3 regions of the Methylosinus sp. RM1 genome follow, and region 3 is predicted to be linked to each of the others. Evidence: predicted binding sites of a transcription regulator. Region 3 holds the regulator's gene; each other region holds the start of a gene.
The links. The regulator PhoB, encoded in region 3, activates phosphate uptake and scavenging genes when phosphate is short. The targets are predictions, from matches to a motif close to TGTCATNNANCTGTCAT.
Positions count from the first base shown of each region.

Region 1: FMZ75_RS11790 (DUF2794 domain-containing protein) is a predicted target of PhoB. The motif match lies at 1,577-1,593, and genes of this name have one in related genera.
Region 2: FMZ75_RS01735 (CorA family divalent cation transporter) is a predicted target of PhoB. The motif match lies at 2,839-2,855, and genes of this name have one in related genera.

Region 1 is NZ_WOVC01000014.1:60,582-65,362, forward strand. Features, by position in the region: gene htpG (molecular chaperone HtpG) at 1-1,118, opposite strand, end outside; gene FMZ75_RS11790 (DUF2794 domain-containing protein) at 1,653-2,066, shown strand; gene FMZ75_RS11795 (Bax inhibitor-1/YccA family protein) at 2,139-2,912, opposite strand; gene FMZ75_RS11800 (hypothetical protein) at 3,287-3,961, shown strand; gene FMZ75_RS11805 (lytic transglycosylase domain-containing protein) at 3,984-4,781, opposite strand, start outside.
Region 2 is NZ_WOVC01000002.1:84,237-89,017, reverse strand. Features, by position in the region: gene FMZ75_RS01750 (hypothetical protein) at 1-692, shown strand, start outside; gene purS (phosphoribosylformylglycinamidine synthase subunit PurS) at 798-1,043, shown strand; gene purQ (phosphoribosylformylglycinamidine synthase subunit PurQ) at 1,040-1,726, shown strand; gene FMZ75_RS01735 (CorA family divalent cation transporter) at 1,766-2,770, opposite strand; gene FMZ75_RS01730 (acyltransferase) at 2,882-4,099, opposite strand; gene FMZ75_RS01725 (acyltransferase) at 4,164-4,781, opposite strand, start outside.
Region 3 is NZ_WOVC01000009.1:120,084-124,864, reverse strand. Features, by position in the region: gene pstA (phosphate ABC transporter permease PstA) at 1-669, shown strand, start outside; gene pstB (phosphate ABC transporter ATP-binding protein PstB) at 666-1,451, shown strand; gene phoU (phosphate signaling complex protein PhoU) at 1,480-2,205, shown strand; gene phoB (phosphate regulon transcriptional regulator PhoB) at 2,202-2,945, shown strand; gene FMZ75_RS08775 (SRPBCC family protein) at 2,982-3,533, opposite strand; gene FMZ75_RS08770 (VOC family protein) at 3,597-4,010, opposite strand; gene FMZ75_RS08765 (VOC family protein) at 4,103-4,516, opposite strand; gene FMZ75_RS21540 (SRPBCC family protein) at 4,553-4,781, opposite strand, start outside.

The sequences.
Region 1 (4,781 bases), on a different contig from region 3:
TCGGAAAGCTCCTTGAGCACGCGCGTGCCGATCGCCTTGCGGATGGCGCCAATGATCGGATTGTTCTGCACCATCTCGCGCGAGACGTTGAGCGGCAGATCGGCGCTGTCGACGACGATGCGCATGAAGCGCAGCCATGGCGGCAGAAGATCGGCCTCGCGCGAGATCAGCACGCGGCGCACATAGAGCTTGGAGCGGCTCTTGCGCTGCGGATCGAAGAGATCATAGGGCCGCGAGCCGGGCGCGAAGGCGAGCACCGTATACTCGGTGCGCCCCTCGGCGCGCCAATGAATGGTGAGCGCCGGCTCATCGAACTGGCCGGAAATCTGCTGATAGAAATCCTTATAGTCTTGTTCGCTGATCTCCGATTTCGGCCGCGTCCACAGCGCCGAGCCGTCGGTGAGGCGGCGCGGCTCCTTGCCCTTCTCCTCGACGAGGTCGATCGGTATCGCTATGGCGCCCGAATGCTCGCGCAAGATCTGCTCGATGCGATAAGGCTCGAGGAACTCCTCGGATTCCGCATTGAGATGCAGCGTCACCTTCGTGCCGACCGCGGGCGCGTCCGCCACGGCGAGCGGCGCGATCTGAAACGAGCCCTTTCCTTCCGACGTCCAGAGAAATGCGTCCGCAGAGCCGGCGCGGCGGGTCGCCACTTCGATGCGATCTGCGACCATGAAGGCGGAATAAAAGCCGATGCCGAAACGTCCGATCAGAGTTCCGCCCTTCTCGCCGCCCTGCTCATCGCCGCCCTTGGCCGCGAGCTCATCGAGAAAGGCGCGCGTGCCGGAACTCGCTATGGTGCCGAGCGCGGCGACGAGATCCTCGCGCGACATGCCGACGCCATTATCGGCGACGCTCAGCGTGCGGGCCTCCTTGTCGAGCGCAATGGTGACGAGCGGCGCGCCGGCCTGCGCCGCCAGCGCTTCGTTCGCCACCGATTCGAAGCGCAGCTTCTCGATCGCATCCGCCGCATTGGACACGAGCTCGCGCAGAAAAATGTCGCGCTCCGAATAGACCGAATGAGTCATCAGCTCCAGGAGCCGCGCGACATCGGCCTGGAAGCCGTAATCGCTGCGCTCGGCTGCGTCGATCGTATGTGTTTCGGCGTGATCGTTCACGGGCGTCGTCTCCGCTTGTCTGTCGGCCTCGCCCCGCGCCGCTTCCCGCAAAATGGAAGCATGGCCGACGGCGCGCGGGCGCTGGCCGGGATATAGAGATCGTCATTGATCGGCAATGCCCCTGCCCGAGCCGCCTCGAGCGGAGCGCGCGGCTGATATCGGGGATCGTCGGCGAAGTTGCAAGATCGCTCGCCGCGATGAGCGGCGCGCGAGAACGAAAGGCGCGCGCGCAAAACAAGACGGGCCGCCCGAGCGTGCTCGGCCGGCCCGTCCATCGCCACGAACTCACGCTGCTCGAAAAGCGCCCTTCCGGGGGGCTGGGGGGCTGACGAAATCCGGAAAAACCACTTCTCGAGCCTGTCGAGGCAATAGGCTAGATATTGGTCGCCTCCTTTGGCGGACAAGGGGCTCGATATTGGCGAAAATGTGAAATCTCGTCTTTTGCGCGCAGGACCGATCGTCGCCGGATTGTCATCTTTGTCTTGCCCTCCCGCATTTGCCGCGCGATCATGCGCGAGAAATGGGGACAGCGGCATGAGCGAGACGGAGACGACCGAACCCAGCAGGCGGCGCGGCCTGCTCGCCGTCGTGGCAGGCCGCGGGACCAACGACAAGGATCGCCCGAAAGCCGCGCCCGAGAAAAGCGCTCCGCTCGTGTCCTTCGACCGGCGCGAATTGCGGCTCTTGCTCGATCTCTACGGCGCCAAGGTCGCCGCCGGCGAATGGCGCGATTATGCGATCGATTTTTCTCCCGGCAAGGCCATGTTCTCGATCTTTCGCCGCGCCAGCGAGGCGCCGCTCTATCGCATCGAGAAAAACCCCGAGCTCGCCCGCCGCCAGGGCGCCTTCTGCGTCGTCGCCGCCGGCGGGCTGGTGATGCGCCGCGGCCACGATCTCGCGCGCGTCGTCGCCGTGCTGCAGAAAAAGCTGGAATTGGTGCGCGATTGAACTTTCGCCGAAGCAAAAAAGGCCCCGCCGGAGCGGGGCCTTCTCATTCTCTGTCGCTCGCGCGTCGCGCGATCAGTCGTTGCGCTCGCCGAAGAGGTAGAGCAGCGACTGGAACATGTTGATGAAGTCGAGATAGAGCGACAGCGCGCCGAAGATGCTCTGCTTCGCCACCACCTCGTGACCATAGCCGGCGCTCTGATAATAGCCGTCCTTGATCGACTGCGTGTCCCAGGCGGTGAGGCCCGCGAAGATGAGCACCGACAGGATCGACAGAGCGAACTGCATCACGGTGCTCTGGAAGAACAGATTGACGAGGCTCGCGAGCACCAAGCCGATCAGGCCCATCACCAGGAAAGAGCCGAAGGCCGAGAGATCGCGCTTCGTGGTGTAGCCATAAAGGCTGAGACCGCCGAAGGCCGCAGCAGTGATGAAGAACACCTTGGCGATCGACGCGCCGGTGAACACGATCATGATCGACGACATCGACAGGCCCATCACCGCCGAGAAGGCGAGGAACAGGTTGCGAGCCGTCGCAGCGGAGACGCGGTCGGCGCGAAAGCCGAGAAAGAACACGAACGCCAAGGGCGCGAGCATCACCGCCCATTTCAGCGGGCTCGTGTAGAGCATCTGGCCGAAGGGGGTGAGCGCGATCTGCCGGCCGCCTTCCTTGGCGACGGCGAGCATATGCGTGCCGAGCGCCACCAGGCCGGTGACGCCGAGACCCAGCACCATGTAATTGTAGACGCCGAGCATGTAGGCGCGCAGGCCCTGGTCGATCTCGGCCGTGCCGGCTCGGGAGACGCCGCCCCGATAGCCGAAGCTCGTGTTGCGGTCGAAATTGGACATAGCATCCTCTCGTAAAAGGCCGCGCGGCCGGTCATCCGGCCAATCGGCGCGGTCCTCGCCGCCGAATATGGCGTGCGAGCGGAGGAAAAACAAGAGTCCGCGCGGCAAATCCGGCGAAGTCCGCGCCTCGTCCAACAAGCTTCAAGAAAAACATGCAGTATTGATCGCCCGCCGCGTTCGAAAACTATCGCGGGCGATGGGAAGAGCGCAGATCGCTCCACTCGCCGCTCGCGCCGCCCGCTCGCGCTCTTGCCGCTCCCGGAGAATGCGCTAACATGCCGCATTGTCGCGGGCGGCGAGCGACCGGGTCTCGCGATCCGGCTCTCGTTTCGTCGTCGGAGCGAGCCTGTCCGGGGAAACGAGGCGCGCACAAAATGCTCCATGGGGGAATCATCATGCCCGACAGCGGTCTTGCCCCGTTCTGGCGGTCGATCGATGGGTTTCTACGCTCTGCGACTCGTTTCTCTCCGCCCGCTCTCCTCGTCCTGCTGCTGACGCTGCTCGCCGCGGCGTCGCCCGCCTCGGCGCATGGCCGGCTCGGCTCCGCCGAAGGGCGATGCCGCCTGTTCGTCGGCCCCGACATCATGAATTTCACCGGCTATCTTCCCGACGCCTCGAAAAACGAGTTCTGCGAGGATATTCCGGCGACCGGCCACACCATCATCGCGCTCGACGCCGAGCAGGACGAGCTGCGCGACATGGCGGTGGAGATCCGAATCGTCAAAGACGTCGGCGGCGAGGAGAAGGAGAATGCCGATATCGACGCGGTCACTGTCGCCTATCGCGGTCCGCGCCTCTATCCGACCGGCACGATCAATTTCGAGCACTATTTTCCCGACGCGGGCTATTTCGTCGGCATCGTCACCGTGACCGGCGAGCATGGCGAGCGATGGGTGTCGCGCTTTCCCTTCTCTGTGGGAATGAGCTTCATGCGCACGCTCCCCCTCTATCTGCTGATGGGCATAGGCGTCGTCGCCATGTTCTTCGTCTATCTGCGGCATCGGCCGATACATCCGCTGAAGACGGCGGACGCCGAGCCGGCGGAATAATCCGCCGAGCCGCGAAGGCCGCTCAGTCGCCGGCGCCTCCGATCTTCTCGGCGAGCAGCGCGATGGTCTTGGAATAGACCTTCGCCTTGTTCCATTCGAGCAGCGCGGGGAAATTGGGCTCGCCCTCGTTCCAGCCGGCGCCCGGCTTCCAGCCGGAGCCCTGCAGGAAATTGGCGGTGGAGGCGAGCACATCCGCCGTGTTGTGAACGAGATCGCGCTTGCCGTCGCCGTCGAAATCGACGGCGAATTTCAAATAGGACGAGGGCATGAACTGCGTCTGGCCGATTTCGCCGGCCCAGGCGCCGCGCATTTGCGCGGGATCGAGATCGCCGCGCTGGACGATGCGCAGAGCGTCGAGCAATTCGCCGCGGAATTTTTCCGAACGCCGGCAATCATAAGCGAGCGTCGCCAGCGCCCGAATCGTCGCGAAATCGCCGAGATAAGCGCCGAAATCCGTCTCCAGCCCCCATATGGCGACGAGAACCGGCCCCGGCACGCCATATTTCTGCTCGATGCGCTTGAACAGCGCCGCATGTTTCTGCAGCAGCGAGCGCCCCTTGCGGACGCGAAACGAATTGGCCATGCGCGCCGAAAATTGCTCGAAAGTCTGGCGAAACACCTTCTGCCCGCGGTCGTGCGAGATCACCGAGCGATCATAGAAGACGTCGCCGAGCGCCGCATCGATCGTCGGCTTTGAAATTCCCGCCGCCGCGGCCTCTCGCTCGAAGCCGCCGAGCCAAGCCTCGAACCCCTCGCCATTGCGCCCGCATTCGGCCGCTCGCGCGCTCGCCGCGCCCAAGCCCGGCGCGAAGCCCAAAAC
Region 2 (4,781 bases), on a different contig from region 3:
ATTTCGCCATGCCGCTCGGCGCCGCCTCCGGCGAAGAAATCAGCGGCGAGGACGCCAATCTGACCTCCGCCTATGGACCGAGCGCGGCCGCGCTCTCCGGCCTGCCGCGCCTCGTCGGCGAACGCGTTCCGCTGCGCATCATCGTGCGGGAGGCGCAGGCGGCCGCGCGCTCCGCCGCGGAGGCGCGCGGCGAAACGACGAAGGAATTCCTCGAGGAGGCGGACGTCGTTCCGCGCTCGCGCCTGCCCTCGCGCAACGCCGACGATGCGGCCGCGACGATTCGCGCCGCCCTGCTGGTCCGCGACGGCGAGCGCGACACCGCCACCATCGACATCTATCTGGCCAAGACGGGACCGGGCGCCTTCGAGGCGACCACCTATGACCGCGATTTCGCGTCGCCGTCCGGCGGCTTTCCCTATTCGGCGCCGCCGCTCTCGATCGATCGAATCATTTTCGATCCGGCCTATCAGGCGATCGTCTCGGCCGTCGCCGGCCAGCCGCGGCGGCGCAGCGCGACGGCCGCCCGCTCCACCTCGCCGCTCGGCGCCTTCATCGTCGCGTCGGTGATCGGCGTCGCGACATTCGTCGCCGTCGTGCTGACGCTCGCCGCCGGCCGGCCGATCTTCGCCGCGACGATCGCGCTGCTCGGCGCCGCCGGCTTCGTCTACGCGCTGCGCTCGCGCTCGGCCTGAAGCGGCGCGGCGAGAACGGCGGCGAGAGAACGGCTTGCGCTCCGGCGCGTCGCCCGCTAACCCTGCGGCCAGCCCATTGCAGCCGAACCCCGAGAAAGCCGCCGCATGAAAGCCCGCGTCATCGTCACCTTGAAAAACGGCGTGCTCGATCCGCAGGGCAAGGCCATAGAGGGCGCGCTCGCCTCGCTCGGCGTCGAGGGCGTCGGCGGCGTGCGGCAGGGCAAGGTGTTCGACATAGAGCTCGAGGGCTCCGACCGCGCGCTGGCCGAGGAGCGGCTGCGCGCCGCCTGCGAGAAGCTGCTCGCCAACACCGTCATCGAGAATTTCCAGATCGAGATCGCGAGCCCATGAGAGCCGCCGTCATCGTCTTTCCCGGCTCCAATCGCGAAGGCGATATGGCGCGCGCGCTTCGCCAAGCGACCGGCCACGAACCGGCCATGGTCTGGCATTCGCAGACCGAGCTGCCCGCGGGCACGGATCTCGTCGTGCTGCCGGGCGGCTTCTCCTATGGCGATTATCTGCGCTGCGGCGCAATCGCCGGCCGCGCGGCCATTATGGACGCGGTGCGCGCCCATGCCGCGCGCGGCGGTCTGACGCTCGGCGTCTGCAACGGCTTCCAGATTTTGTGCGAGGGCGGCCTGCTGCCGGGCGTGCTGATGCGCAACGCCAATCTGCGCTTCGTCTGCCGAATGCAGCATTTGCGCGTCGAGCGCGCCGACACCGCCTTCACCAGCCATTATCGCCAGGGCCAGACGATCGAGGTCGCCATCGCCCATGGCGAGGGCAATTACGAGGCCGACGACGAGACGATCGCGCGGCTCGAGGGCGAGGGGCTCGTCGCCTTCCGCTATTGTGATTCACTCGGGCGCGTCGGCGGCGAGGCCAATCCCAACGGCTCGCGCAACGACATCGCCGGAATCTTCTCCGAGCGCCGCAATGTGCTCGGTCTGATGCCGCATCCCGAAAATCTCATCGATCCGCTGGTCGGCGGAATCGACGGCCGGGGATTGTTCGAGAGCCTCGCAGCGGCGTGACGCCGATCGGCAGTGCGCGGCGAGTGGGCGCGAGTTCCGCTAACCCTCGCGGCGCTTGATCCACATCAGCGCGAAAAAGGCCGCCGCCGCCGAGGCGACGCAGAGCGCCGCCGCATAGAGCGTGCCCTGCTCATTGTCGCCGAAAAACAGATTCTTGGTGTTCATGCCGAAAATGCCGGAGACGAGAGTCGGCGGCATCAGCAGCGTGCCGAGAATGGTCAGCACATAGAGCTGGCGATTGGTCTCGGCGGTGAGATTGGAGACGATCTCGTCCTGCAGCAGGCGCGCGCGCTCCTCCACCGCCTGCAGCTCCTGCTGCAACGAATCGAATCGCTGGGTCAGCCGGCGCAGCGCCGCATGAGTCGGCGGCGTGACGCGCGGCGAGAAAGCCGTGCGGGAAAAAACGCGCTGCCCGTCGGCGAGCTCGCGGCGCAGGCGGATCGTCTGCCGGCGCAGCGCGCCGAGATCGCGCCGATCGTCATGCGTCTCGTCGTCGAGCACGCGATCCTCGATCTTGTTGAATTTGGCGAGAAGCTTCTCGAGCCCGATATCCATGGAGACGAGGCTGCGCGTCACCAGCGCCTCGAAGAGATCGAGCGGCGCGCGCAGGCGCTGGCCCTCCAGCGCCGCCTGCCGAATGGCGGCGGTCGATTCGACGGCGTAGCGGCGGGCGGTGACGATGCAGCGCTCGGTGACGACGACGCGCAGCGGACGCAGCACGTCTTCCTCCCGCTCGAGATCGCGGCCGTAATCGGCGATCACGCCCCACAGCGCTTGCTCGTCGGCGTCGAGCCGCTGATGGCTGTCCTGGTCGATGAGCAGGGCGCGCGCCTCGGCCGGCATTTGCGAGCGGCCGGCGACCCAATCGCGATAACGCAGATCGGCGACATTGAGATGGACCCAGAAATAGCCGTCGGCTTCCACATCCAGCTGCGCGGAATCGTGGTCGGCGACGAGCGTCGCCGCGCCCTCCGCATCGAAGCGCATGACCCAGAGAAAGGGCGAATCGCCCACGATCGCGACGCTCGACGGCATCGTCTTCATTTTCGTGCGTCCCCGCAGGCGCGCGCCCTCTGCGGCCCGCCTCGGGTCCTCGCCATTAGAGAAGGGATGCGACGGTTCGTCGACAGGGGGCGGCACGGTTGACCTTCACAATCAGGCGTCGGCTTTTTGCGGCTTGCGCTCCAGCTCCTCGAGCGGCGGCGGGACGCGCCGGCGCCGACGCTCCTCCGCCGCCTCGAAGGCTCTGCGCAGCGCGCGCCGCGCGGAATTGGTGTGCGCCTCGGTGACGCGCGAGAAGAGGAAGCCGAAGACGACCGCCGCTGTCATCACCGCCGCCATCACCTGCCAATGGACGGGCGTCGCCAGCTCGCGCGCCCATAGCGCGCCGAAGCGCTGATCGACGAAAGCGCGCGCCAGAATCAGCAGCGGCATATGCACGCTGTAGAGCGAGAAGGAGAAATCGGCGAGCCGCCGATGCAGCTGCGGCTGGAACAGCGCCCAGCCCTGCTGCGGCCCGAAGCGCAGCGTCACCACGAGATTGAGGAAGAGAACGGCCGCCAACGTATCGGCGAGATCGGCGAGATAGGGGAAGGCCTCGAGATTGGGGCCGCGCACCAATAGGCGGATGGGGATGACGGCCGCGACATAGAGCGCGAGCGCGATCCAGCGCGATTGGACCAGTGGGCGCCGCGCCAGAGTCGCCAGCGCGCCGAGGCCCCAGAGCAGATAGCCGAACCGAAACCAGCCGCCGGAGGGGATCGACATGACCACCAGAATGGCGAGGCCGAGCGCGAATCCGACAGCGCGCGTCCGCAGCGAATAGGCGCGGGCGAAGGGCAGCAGCAGCAGCGGAAAGGAGATGTAATACCAAAACTCGCAGGCGAGCGACCAGAGCGGCCCATTGGTGCCGAAGAAATCGCAATAGATCGCCGCGAGATTGGCCAGCGAGCCGAGGAAGAGATCGGCGCGATAATGGTCCTTGAACACCGGCCAGTCGTAGACGCCGCTGTCGCCGAGCCAGCCGCGGCCGATCCCATCCGCCGCCACTGTGACCAGCAGCGCCGGCGCGAGGACGATATAGATGCGCGCGAAGCGATGGATGAGATAGTCGCGCAGAAAGGGCTTGTCCTTGCGCAGCTGCGCCAGCACGGCGCCGCCGACCAGATAGCCCGAAATGGCGAAGAAGCCGACGACGGCCTGATGACCGAGCTCGAAGCTGACGAAGAACCACCAGGCGTAGACGCTCGCCGCATGGGGAGCGCTCATTATGTCCGCGAGATTGACGAACATATTGGTGGAGTGGACGGCGAGCACCAGCAGCGCGCCCACCCAACGACATGCCTCGATGAATTGCGACAGAAGGACGGGCATGTGTCTCCGAAGGCTTTGGAGCGAACGGATCGCTCCAAATGAAAAAAAGCTGGGCGGGGCTGAGTTATAGCCCCTTGGCTCGACCTTGGCCAACCCAGCGGGCGCGCTCGCCGAGCCGCGCGCGCCGGTCCAGCGCGGCGACAGCCGCATGCAGAAGCCGCCGCAGCGCCGGCGTATGCGCCTCGGTCACACGCGAGAAGACGAAGGCCGTCGCGACGGCGACGAGGAGCAGCGCCGCCGTGACGAGCCAATGCGTCGACGTCGGCAGAAGCTTGTGCCAGTCCACGCCGAAAATATGGCCGGCTCCGGCCCAGAAGAAGAAAACGATCGGCATATGCGTGGCGTAGAGCGAGAAAGAGAAATCTGCGAGCCGGCGATGCAGCGCCGAATCTCCGAGCGCAAAGCCGCTTTCCGAAAAGCGCAGCGTCGCCAGCAGATTGGCGAGCGTCGCCGCGGTGAGCGCGTCGGCGATGTCGTGCAGAACCGGATGCGCCTCGAAGAGAGGCCCGCGCGCGGCGAGGCGGGCGACGACGAGCGCCGCGAGAAAAATCCCCAGCGACAGATATTTGCCGGCGAAGAGCGGGCGCTTCGCGCGGGCCGCCAGCGCGCCCATGGCCCATAGCGCGAAGCCGAAAGGCACGCGCGAGGAGGGAAGCGAGAGGAGCAGCAGCAGCAGCGCGCC
Region 3 (4,781 bases):
TCCAGCGGCGGTCTGCTCAACGCCATCGCCGGCTCGCTGGTGATGACGGTGATCGGCGTGCTGCTCGGCACGCCGCTCGGAATGCTCGCCGGCACCTTCATGGCCGAATATGGCCGCTACTCGAAGCTCGCCACCGTGGTGCGCTTCATCAATGACATTCTGCTCAGCGCGCCCTCCATCGTCATCGGCCTCTTCGTCTATACGGTGGTGGTGGCCCGCGTCGGACATTTCTCCGGCATAGCGGGCGCTCTGGCGCTCGCCGTGCTGGTGGTGCCGGTCGTCGTGCGCACGACGGAGGACATGCTGCTGCTGGTTCCGAGCCCGCTGCGCGAGGCGGCGGCGGCGCTCGGCCTGCCGCGCTCCCATATGCTGATGCGCGTCGCCTATCGCGCCGCGAAATCCGGCATCGTCACCGGCGTGCTGCTGGCCGTGGCCCGCGTCTCCGGCGAGACCGCGCCGCTGCTCTTCACCTCGCTCAACAATCAGTTCTGGAGCACCGACCTCAACGCGCCGGTCTCCAGCCTGCCCGTCGTCATCTTCCAATTCGCGCTCTCGCCCTACAAGGATTGGCAGCAGCTCGCCTGGACCGGCGCTCTGCTCGTCACCGTCGCCGTCCTTCTGCTCTCCATCACCGCGCGCGCGCTCAGCAGCCAGGGAAAACAAAAATGACCGCCATGCCGGTTGTCGAAGCCTCCATTCCGACCAAAGTCTCGGTTCGCGATCTGGATTTCTATTACGGGTCGTCGAAAGCGCTGAAATCGATCTCGCTGCCGCTCTACACCAATAAGGTGACGGCCTTCATCGGCCCATCCGGCTGCGGCAAATCGACTCTGCTGCGCATATTGAACCGCATGTACGACCTCTATCCGCGGCAGCGCGCCGAGGGCGAGGTGCTGCTCGACGGCGAGAACATCCTCGACCCGAGCATCGACCTCAACCTGCTGCGCTCGCGCGTCGGCATGGTGTTCCAGAAGCCGACGCCCTTCCCCATGTCGATCTACGACAATATCGCCTTCGGCATTCGCCTCTATGAGAAGCTGTCGCGCAGCGAGCTCGACGGCCGCGTCGAGGCGGCGCTGCGTGGCGCGGCGCTGTGGGACGAAGTGCGCGACAAGCTGAATTCGAGCGGCCTCGGCCTCTCGGGCGGCCAGCAGCAGCGCCTGTGCATCGCGCGCACCGTCGCCATTCAGCCGGAGGTGATCCTGTTCGACGAGCCCTGCTCGGCGCTGGACCCGATCTCGACGGCGAAGATCGAGGAGCTCATCGACGAATTGTCGGAGCGCTACACGATCGCCATCGTCACCCACAATATGCAGCAGGCGGCGCGCGTCTCCGATTACACCGCCTTCATGTATCTCGGCGATCTCGTCGAATTCGGCGAGACGAACAATCTGTTCACCGCGCCGCAGAACAAGAAGACCCAGGACTATATCACCGGCCGCTTCGGCTGAGCGCGATCGCGCACGAGGATTATGAGACATGAGCGAACATATCGTCAGCTCCTATGACCGCGACCTCGAAGTGCTCGGCCGCCGTATCGCCGAGATGGGAGGCATCGCCGAGAAAATGCTCGCCGAAGCCATGGATGCGCTCGCTAATTTCGACATCGAGCTCGCCCATCGCGTCGTCGCCACCGATCAGCGCCTCGACGCGCTGCAGCGGGAGATAGAGGAGAACGCCATCCTCACCATCGCGCGGCGTCAGCCGCTCGCCATCGATCTGCGCGAATGCATCGCCGCGATGCGCATCGCCGCCGATCTCGAGCGCGTCGGCGATCTCGCCAAGAGCATCGCCAAGCGCACGGTGAAAATCCTCTCCGAGGCGCGCGTGCCGCGCGCCATCATCGGCCTCAAGACGATGGCGGAAGTGGCCGCCATGCAATTGAAGGACGTGCTCGACGCCTACGCCCAGCGCGACGTCGAGCGCGCCCGCGCCGTGTGGACCAATGACAGCGAGCTCGACGCGCTGGAAGATTCGGTGTTCCGCGATCTCCTCACCTTCATGATGGAGGATCCGCGCAACATCTCCTTCTGCACGCATCTGCTCTTCTGCTCGAAGAATATAGAGCGGATCGGCGATCACACCACCAATATCGCCGAGACGATCGTCTATCTCGTCACTGGCGAGTCGATGCCGACCGACCGCCCCAAGGGCAAGTCGTCCAGCATCTCCCCCAGCGTGGAAACGGATGAGCCCTCGCAATGAACGAGATTCGCGTCGCAACGCCGCGCGAGACGCCGCACGATCGGGCGCCGCGAATTCTCGTCGTGGAAGACGAGGCGGCCCTCGCATTGTTGCTCGCCTATAATCTCGAATCGGAAGGCTTCCAGGTCGAACATGTCGAGCGCGGCGACGAGGCGGAAATCCGCCTCGCCGAATCCGTGCCCGATCTCGTCATTCTCGACTGGATGCTGCCCGGCGTTTCCGGCCTGGAAATCTGCCGGCGGCTGCGCGCGCGCGACGACACGCGCACAATGCCGATCATCATGCTCACCGCGCGCGGCGACGAGAATGAGCGCGTGCGCGGTCTCTCGGTGGGCGCCGATGATTATGTGGTGAAGCCCTTCTCCACGCCGGAGCTGATGGCGCGCGTTCACGCTCTGCTGCGCCGCGCGCGGCCGGAGCGCGTGGCGACGCGGCTCGTCGCCGGCGACATAGACCTCGACCGCGAGACGCGGCGGGTGAAGCGCGGCGGGCGCGAGATTCATCTCGGCCCGACGGAGTTCCGCCTGCTGGAATATCTGATGGAAAAGCCCGGCCGCGTCTTCTCGCGCGCGCAATTGCTCGACAGCGTCTGGGGGCTGTCGGCGGAGATCGACGAGCGCACCGTGGACGTCCATGTCGGCCGTCTGCGCAAGGCGATCATCCGCGGCCGCGAGAAGGACCCGATCCGCACTGTGCGCGGCACCGGCTATTCTTTCGACGAGACCTTCGGGCGCAATTGAGGCGCGGCCGAAGGCTCCTCTCTCGACATCGCATCATCACGCTGTCGGCGCCGCCTCGTCGCGAGCCGTCTCGACGAGGCGCTCGAGATCGCCGAGACCTTGCTCGAAAGCGCCGCCGACCATTTTTTCCGGCCGCATGACGAGGCTGAACAGCTTGCCGAGGAAGGGCTGGCGCCCTTTCATGTCCCAGGTGACGAGCGAGCCGCCATTCTGCGGCGCAATGGTGAATTCGACGCGATTGCTGCATTTCATCGGCCGATCCAGGCGTAATGTGACGACCACTTTCGACGGCGCGACGGACTCGACGATCTCGACTCGCCCCGCGCCGACCTTCGCATTGCCTTCGAAATCGCAGGCCGCGCCGACGCCGCGTTCCGGCCCGGCGTAGGAGAGCTTCACACTCGGATCCTTCACGAAAGGACTCCATTCATTGCTCGCGCGCGGATCGTCGATCAGCGGAAATATTCGCTCCGGCGGCGCGGCGATGAAGATGGAGCGCGCGATATGGCAGACGTCCGGCTGGCGCGCGGCCAGGACGAGAATTGCGGCGATGATGACGGCGACGCCGGCGCCGATGATTTCCAACATGTCGAACCTCGAAAAAAAGCGGAGCGGCGCTCCCGCTCGCGAGCGAAAGAGCGCCGCGCGCCGTCATTGCGGCAGCACCACCATCCAGGGCACGCCGAAGCGGTCGGTGAGCATTCCGAACGCGGGTGAGAAGAAAGTTCTGGTCAAGCGCATCTTCGTCTCGCCGCCCTCGGCGAGCGCTGCGAAGACGCGTTCGGCCTCCTCTTGCGTCTTCGCGCTATAGGACAGCGAGAAGCCCTTGAAGCCGGTCTCCTCGCCGTCGCCGTCCGAGCCGAAGACGATCGTGTCGCCGATCTTCAGCGCCATATGCATGACCTTGGCGCTCCAGCCCGGCGGCAGCATTTCCTCCGGCTGGGGCAAAGGGCTGTCCTTGTAGCGCATCAGCATCTGTATCTGCGCGCCGAGCGCCTTCTCATAAAAGGCGGCGGCTTCTTCGGCGCGGCCGTCGAAGATCAGATAGGGTTGAATCGACATCATGTTTCTCCCAGCGAGCGTCGCGGACGGGCGCTCGTTTCGTGGGAGGAGATCATGTCCGCGCAAAGCGCTTCGTCAACCGTCCCGCACCTTTTTCACTTCGGGACGATGATCATCCAGAGCACGCCGAAGCGATCGACCGCCATGCCGAAGGTGGCGGCGAAAAACGTCTCGCCCAAGGGCATTCGCGCTTCGCCGCCATCGGCGAGCGCGCCGAACATGCGCTCGGCCTCCGCCACGCTCTTCGCCTCGAGCGAGACGCCGAATCCGTTGAAGCCGGAAGGACCCGTTCCGCATCCATCCGACAGGAAAATTTCCGAATCGCCGATCCGAAGGCAGGAATGCATGATCTTCTTGCCCCAATCGGGCGCGAGCGCGCCGGGCGGCGGCGGCTCGGGGCTCTCGTCGAAGCGCAGCAGGAAATTCACCTCGGCGCCGAGCGCTTGCCGGTAGAAAGTAATGGCTTCGTCGGCGCGGCCCGAGAAGAAAAGATAAGGCTTGATCGTCATTGGATGCTCCTTTTTTTGAAAAATGGCGGGGCTCGGTCAGTCCTGCGCGAGATAGGCGTCGAGCTGCTCGAGTGTTCCGGCCCAGCCATTCCCCTGGGCGTCGAGCGTGGCGGCGAAGGTCGTGATCTCTTCCGCGCTAGCCTCGAAGGGCCGCGCGCGCAGCGTCAACTCGGAGCCGCCGCTTTCCGTATCCGCGAGGAGAAAGGTCGTCTCCACCTTCAGCGGCCAGGTCTCGCTGAGCGGATGGCGCGTGAGTCCGCGGTCT